DNA from 2 places in the Brevibacillus sp. FW306-2-1A-C05A genome. Region 1 is predicted to be linked to the other one. Evidence: riboswitches for the same ligand, from Rfam matches in the RefSeq annotation. Region 1 holds a riboswitch; the other holds the start of a gene.
The links. A riboswitch is a leader RNA that binds a small molecule or an ion and turns the genes downstream of it on or off. The one in region 1 is predicted to bind cyclic di-AMP.
Positions count from the first base shown of each region.

Region 2: another riboswitch for cyclic di-AMP. It lies ahead of AC3WJN_RS22660 (C40 family peptidase); the one in region 1 lies ahead of AC3WJN_RS13280 (CAP domain-containing protein).

Region 1 is NZ_JBYSWV010000019.1:8,479-12,073, reverse strand. Features, by position in the region: gene def (peptide deformylase) at 1-64, shown strand, start outside; gene AC3WJN_RS13290 (homoserine dehydrogenase) at 97-1,119, shown strand; gene AC3WJN_RS13285 (hypothetical protein) at 1,231-1,389, shown strand; gene AC3WJN_RS13280 (CAP domain-containing protein) at 1,460-2,158, opposite strand; cyclic di-AMP (ydaO/yuaA leader) riboswitch at 2,167-2,322, opposite strand; gene AC3WJN_RS13275 (rhodanese-like domain-containing protein) at 2,407-2,718, opposite strand; gene AC3WJN_RS13270 (cold-shock protein) at 3,164-3,367, shown strand; gene AC3WJN_RS13265 (hypothetical protein) at 3,394-3,595, opposite strand, start outside.
Region 2 is NZ_JBYSWV010000056.1:8,994-12,588, reverse strand. Features, by position in the region: gene AC3WJN_RS22675 (class I SAM-dependent methyltransferase) at 1-244, opposite strand, end outside; gene AC3WJN_RS22670 (PspA/IM30 family protein) at 337-1,032, opposite strand; gene AC3WJN_RS22665 (LiaF transmembrane domain-containing protein) at 1,098-1,502, opposite strand; cyclic di-AMP (ydaO/yuaA leader) riboswitch at 1,810-1,948, shown strand; gene AC3WJN_RS22660 (C40 family peptidase) at 1,953-2,474, shown strand; gene AC3WJN_RS22655 (response regulator transcription factor) at 2,693-3,412, shown strand; gene AC3WJN_RS22650 (sensor histidine kinase) at 3,413-3,595, shown strand, end outside.

The DNA of each region.
Region 1 (3,595 bases):
GCTCAGGCAAAAGGAAGCCAACGCCATTTTGGCCTACAGAAGAGAGACGTACCGCAAAGCATAGAAACCGTTTGGCGACAGCAAGGAGAATGACAAATGAAGCGTTGGAACATCGTACTGACAGGATTCGGAACAGTAGGCAAGCAGATTGCGCGGCTTCTTGCGCAGCGCCAGGACAGGTACCGCAAGCTGTACCAGGCAGACGTCCGGCTGGTGGGGGTCGCCAGGTCGGCTTGTGCGCTCTACGATCCTGAAGGGCTTGCAAACGAACAGATTGAGTCGTTGACGCAGTCCAGACAGCCCGCTCATCCGGCATGGGAGGCAGAAAAGTGGCTGTCGACCGTAGCAGCGGACGTGCTGATCGAGGCAGGCCCGTCTGATGCCCGGACAGGGGGGCCAGGGCTTCGCTACATCCGTCAGGCGCTTGCAGGCGGCATGCACGCGATCGCCGTGTCCAAAGGCGCGCTCGTCGTCGACTACGCCGGCTTGTCTGCCCTGGCGAAAGCAAAAGGCGTGCAGTTAAAAATCAGCGGCGCAACAGCGGCCGCCCTGCCGACGATCGACCTGTTCAGCTACAATCTGGCGGGCTGTGAAATCAAGCATGTGGAAGGCATTTTTACCGGAACGACCAACTTTGTCTTGACAAGCGTCATGGAGGAAGGCGTCACGAGCGAGGAAGCGATTCGCCGGGCGCAGCAAATGGGCATCGCCGAGCCGGACCCGACCTACGACATCGACGGCTGGGATACGGCCTCGAAAATCGCGATTTTGGCCAACGCCGTGTTCGACGCCAGGCTGAAGCTCTCCGATATCCCGCGGGCGAGCGTTCGCGACCTGTCTCCCGCCCAAATCGCCGAGTGGAAACGCGCCGGACGGGTGCCGAAGCTGATCGGCACGATCCGGCCGACAGCAGACGGCGTAGCGGCAGCGGTTGAGCTTGTCGCAGTCGATGCGACGCATCCTTTTGCCCAAGTAAAAGGGACGACGAAAGCGATCCGCGTGGAAACAGACGTCATGGGCGAACTGATGGTCGTGGGCGGGAAGTCGGACCCGGCAGCAGCAGCGGCGGCAGCACTGAAAGACCTGGAACATATCATGAGTAGACACGGCGCTGTCTGACAGCGGCAGCTTCCTTGCGCCGCTTCCAGCGATCGGCAGGAATGACCCGGTTTGTTTTTCGCGCATACTAGGGACGTACCACGAACAAATAGCGGCGAGGGGGCCATACGGATGAATCAATCGTCTGATGTCAATGCCGAACTGCAGCAAGTTTCTGCCTATCCAACGAAGCAGAAGATGAACCAGAAGGAAGTCGCTCTGTTTGACGAGCAGGAAGGCTGCGGCTGCACCCCCAAAGCGAAAAACGCGGCAAATACGGAGCAAGGATAGCTCCACACGAAAAAAGCCGGGCCTCTTTGGAAAAAGAGTACCCGGCTTTCGTGTACAGGGAAAGACGTTCTTAGCCGATAAATTCCTGAACCCAGTAACCGTTGGTGTAGCCGACACCGATTTTGGTGAAGGCCGGGTTCATGATGTTTTTGCGATGGCCTTCGCTGTTCATCCACTGCGTCATCACTTCTTGCGGACTGCGTTGACCCATGGCGATGTTCTCGCCTGCGGTCATGTAGGAAATGCCGAATTGCTTCATCATGTCAAACGGAGAACCGTACGTTGGGCTGGTGTGGTCAAAGTAGTTGTTGTTCGACATGTCGGCTGCTTTCGCCAGAGCGACTTTGGACAGGGCAGCATCCATCGTTACAGGCGCCAGACCTGCTTTGGCGCGTTCCTGGTTGACCAGATCAGCAACCTGCTTGGCAAAGTCGCCAGCCTGTGCCTGGTCGGCCTGGTTCGCCGGAGCAGCCGGCTTTGTGACGTTCTGTACTGGCTTTGCTGGTGCTTGTGGCGCTTGTTGCACCGGCTTTTGTACGGGCTGCTTTTGTACAGGCGCCTGATTTACTGGCGCGGCAGGCTGTTGTGGCTGTGCGCTAGGTGCAAATGGAAGCTGACCCATATATGGAATCCATTGATACTGGATTTGGTATTGTATGCCAGTTGGTACCGGGCAATTGGCTGCAGCAGATGCAGATGGGGTAAAGCCGGTCAAAGCCAAGCCCAATCCCAGAGTCATCGCGATGGCAGTAGCTCCAAAACGTTTCATATTCAACATCGTCTCCTTTTTTTGGCCTACGAGGTTAGTTGTCGGATTCGGATTGAGGAAACAACCCTACGCTCCTTCGAGCGATTCACCCCTTAGTGGATGCGTGACCCACAAAAAGATCCCCCGCACTTCCATTCGTGAGGAAGCTTCGGCTTATTGGTTTGGCATGACCCAGAATATCAGACTATCCCACCCGAAATAAAGAAGTAATATCTGCCAAACCGCTGGAAACGCTGGCGCTACTGAGCTTATTCGCCCTCGCTCTCCGGCTCGTTCCACGCTGTCAGTCCGCCGAGCAGCGCTTTTGCCTCGTATCCGTGCTCGCGCAGCAGAGCAGCCGCTTTTTGCGCTTTGTTGCCCGACGTACAGACCGTGATGACCTGCGCTTTTCGCGCCACGGATTCTGTTTCTTCATCTAAGGGCTTGTCACGTTCGAGCATGTGCACATAGGGAACGTTTTTGGTTGCGGCCAATTCGCTGGTGAGCGTTCCGTTCCGGAATTTTGCCTCGTCGCGGACGTCAAGGATGAGTACAGGTGTCTGTTTTTCCAGCAACTCGATTACTTCCTGTTTCGTTTTTTTGCATTCGCAATCCCTCCCGAGCCTATTGTAGCAGTTGCCTTTCTGATAGAGTAGTAGTAAATGGTTGATTTTTACGGTCTGGTTATGGTAAAATGATAATGCTACTTGAATACTTGAGCCTAAATCTTCGAGGTGTATGCTGATGGATAACGTTTTTGAAATCCCGATTCACACTGGCGCGGTCATCGGAGCCGCAAGGATGGAAGAGAGGAAGGGCTTTCGTCGTTTTAGGTTTTCAAAAAGTTTTGGTTTTAACATGGCAGTTCCGTCCTATGACACTTTCATTTTAGCGAAGTAGATCAACTTCACATATCATGAAGGCGTATCGCGATCTCGCTCTGGGGTATTTCTTCATGATATGTGAGCTTTATTTGCTTCGGTAAATATGACTAGCATATTCAAATTGACTTTTGGAGGTTTTCTCATGCAAGCGAACGGAACAGTAAAATGGTTTAACGCAGAAAAAGGTTACGGCTTCATTCAAGTAGAAGGCGGAGACGACGTATTCGTACACTACAGCGCAATCCAAGGCGACGGCTTCAAAACTTTGGAAGAAGGCCAGCGCGTTGAGTTCAACATCGTAACAGGCAACCGCGGTCCTCAAGCTGAGAACGTAGTAAAACTGTAAGTCTCCTTTATAAAAGAAACTGTCCGTCAGCGGGCAGTTTCTTTTTTTCTCGCAAGATCACGGTGTTTGACGAGCATCACCCGGTAAAAGTCGGCGTGCGCCTGGATGTGGCCGAACAGCCCGATGAACGAAGGCGGAACCGGGTCGCCAAACTGAAAGGCCGCGTTCTCGCCCGTCGCTGCGAGCTGCGCCATCAACTTCGGCAAGATTTCGTCTGTACACGCAAAA
Region 2 (3,595 bases), on a different contig from region 1:
GAAGGATGGATCGAAACTGGCTGTCACGCTCCACAAGCACATAGTCGGTATCAGGATTGATTTTTTGATAAATGGTTTGGGTAAAAGCGCCCGTGCCAGGTCCCAGCTCAAGAATGACATCTGTTGAAGCCCAATTGACGTGGCTCAACATTCGCTCACATAAATACCGAGAGCTGGGGATCACGCTGCCTACACGTCCAGGCTCAGCGATGAACCTTCGCAAAAAGACCATGAAGTCTGCCAAGAATCGTACCTCCTAGGGGAAAAGCAGCCTGCTATACAGGCTGCCTGATTGACACACTCTATTCTACAACCAATCCCCCAGTTCCTGTCCAATCAAGATTGTTCCGGCTGGGCGGACGCTGGTTTTTTCTCCTTCAACGACGCCTTGATGCTGGCAAGCTCCGCATCCAGATCGTCTTTTTCCAGGTCAGACAACGCGCTCTCCCAGGCGAGGTTCGTTTGGCGCCATTGGCCGCTCATTTGTGCCTCCGCCTCCATACGCATCACTTTTTCTTCCATACGAGCGAACCCGCGGCCTGCGGACTGATTGCCAATCCCTGCTACCGCATGATTCACCTGCTTTTGCGTGCGGGCTACTTGTGCCCGTGCCATCAGCGTGAATTTTTTTGCGCGCATTTTATAGAACTCTTCCTTCAGTTCGGCCAGCTTTTCACGCATTTGCGTAGCGGCCTCGGAAGCTGCCAGATAGAGTGTTTCGTACTCGGCTGCACGAGCTTCATACTGCTTTTTGTCCGCAAGAGCGCGGCGGGCAAGCTCGTCTTCCCCTTCTGTCAACGCGAGCTTTACTTGACGGTCGCGCTTTTCGATCAAAGCGTTCGCTTCGTCCAGTTGCTGGCGGAATTTCTTTTCCAATGCTACCTGGCGGGCGACAGCCACTTCGACCTGTCCGATTTCCACTTCCATATCCCGCATGTATTGATTCAGCATAACTACCGGATCTTCCATCGAATCCAGGGCGTCATTTACCGAAGCTACTGTCAGGTCACGCAAACGTTTGAAAATACTCATTTTCAATTCCTCCTCATCATATCACATCGTGTCATTTCATCCAAAAGCTCTCGCGACATGGCTGCTTATGGCTGGCGGCGGGTCATTTCTCTTTCCCACGCGTCCAGCGTGTCTTCTTTTAATACTTTTTGTGCCCACTGACGTTCCCAGGCTGGCGGCGCTTCTTTGGGGACATGGCCGGGGCGCAGTAAGCGATACCCCAGATAAATCACACCAATGGCCAGTAAGCCGTGAAACAGCAGATGGAGCTTGCCGATCAGCATCAGGAACCCGAACAGGAAGATCACGATTCCCCAAAAACGCGAACCGGATTGTCCCATGATTTTTCGAGCGCCGTACAGCATGATGACCGCGGGAATCAAAATCCCGATCAGATCACCAAGGTCGATTCCGATTAAATCCAGGAGAACCAACCCGCCGACCAGCAAGAGAACCAGTCCGAGCAAAAACTTTCCAGACCGTTCGCTCATGCTCGCTTACCTCCTATCATCTCTTGCGTGTGGTGCTTGTTGAACCTTATGGCATTATTGTAGCCCCCCGCATAGGCTCCCCATAACGGGCGTGCGGTTGGTTTTTCCCTCCGTCCCTGGACGGAGAGCATTTCCTGCCGTAATCGGACGAGCCTGGTCCCCTCTTTTTCGCCAGCCAGCGCTTGCATTGTCGAAGCAAGACGTTACACCATTTGGCGAAATTTTGTGACAAAAAAGTGAACAAGCGGTCAAAAAAGAGGGAAAACGGGAAAAGCGTAGAATCTTCGTAAGGTGCGTGTAAAAAAACATCGAAAAATAGCCGAATTCCGTATGACGGAAGCGGGGGAACCAGTTTTTTTGGGGTGAATGATTGCCAGCTGGCAGTCTAGGGCGTCCTTTCGACCGAACCCTTCAGCTAACTTCGTAGGCTCACGAAAGGAGCAGTTTCTTTTGCGCAAGGTGGTAATGTCTTTCGTTATGGCTGGAATGCTTGTGATGGGGGCCGGCGCTGCACATGCGGCAGAGAGTGCAACACTCCAAGACGTAGTCAGCGAGCTGTATGGCGTCCCTTACAAAGCATCTGGCACGTCCAAAAAGGGCTTTGACTGCTCCGGTTTCACACGCTACGTATTTGATGCGTTAGGTGTAGACCTGCCTCACAATTCTGCCGCCCAATATGAATTGGGGACAGCGGTTGCCAAGAAAGACCTGCAGCCTGGAGATCTTGTGTTCTTCAATACAAACGGACGCAGCATCTCACACGTAGGCATCTACATCGGGAACGGCACATTCGTGCATTCGGAATCTGGCCGCGGCGTCGTCAACACCAAGTTGAACGACCCGTACTACTGGAGCAAGCGTTATGTTGGCGCCAAGCGCATCAGCACACCTGTTCTGGAAGCGGCAGCTCCGAAAAAGGAAAACGCGGTGCAAGCTGCATCGTTGTCGGAAAATCAAGCACAAAAGAAGTAGTTCGGCAAAAAATAAGAGCCAGGGACATTGCGTCTCTGGCTTTTTCTGACGAAATTTAGGACCAGGTCTAAAGAGGTGCCCCTACCTATAAGTAAAGATGCATGAATGGACGGATACTTGCCCTTATCATGTGAAAGCATGTTATGATAGACAGGATTAGTTCTTTGTGCCATAGCACCTCATCCACCTATTAATAGAAGTAACTGGGGGTAATTCCGGTGAAAGATCACATTTTGATCGTTGATGACAACCAGGAGATTATTGAACTGCTTGAAGATATTTTGGAAAACGAAGGCTTCCAGGTTTCCTCGGCGGAAAATGGCGAGGATGCGCTTGCTCTTCTGAGCCAGGGCGAGCGGCCCAACCTCATTTTGCTCGATATCATGATGCCGAATATGAGCGGCTACGAGCTGTGCTCGCAAATTCGCCGCGAATGGGATTTGCCGATCCTGTTTCTCAGCGCGAAAAGCAAGGCGGTCGACAAAGTCGTCGGCTTCGAAATCGGCGCCGATGACTACATTACGAAGCCGTTTGACACCGAAGAGCTGCTGGCTCGCATCCGCGCTCATCTGCGACGCTACGAGCGCATTCGCAAGCATACCGAGGAGCAGCCGGAAAAAGAGACGCCCAGCTCCCCGATCACCGTCCTGAAGTTCAAGGACTTGGAGATCCACAAGGAAACGTACTCTGTCTACGTCAACGGCCAGAAGATTGAGCTGTCCACAAAAGAGTTTCAACTACTGACGTTCCTCGCCGAAAATGCCGGGATCGTGTTCACGCGGGAACAAATTTACGACCGCGTCTGGGGGTACGGCTACGGCTCCCTCAACACCGTGACGGTCCACATCAAAAACTTGCGCGAGAAGCTGGAAACAGAACGGCAATTCATCAAAACACAATGGGGGACAGGCTACGTATTCATCGGGGAGAAACTGTAGATGAGTCTTCGCAACAAGCTTTTTCTCTCCTTTATCGCCTTGATTACCCTCAACATCCTGCTGTTCAAATTCGTCTTCCAGGACATCATCATCGACCAGTTGAAAAACGACCGTCACAACCAGTACCAGGCGGAAAAGGATGCGGCAGAAAAGGTCCGGCTCAACCAACTACTGCGCTCCAGC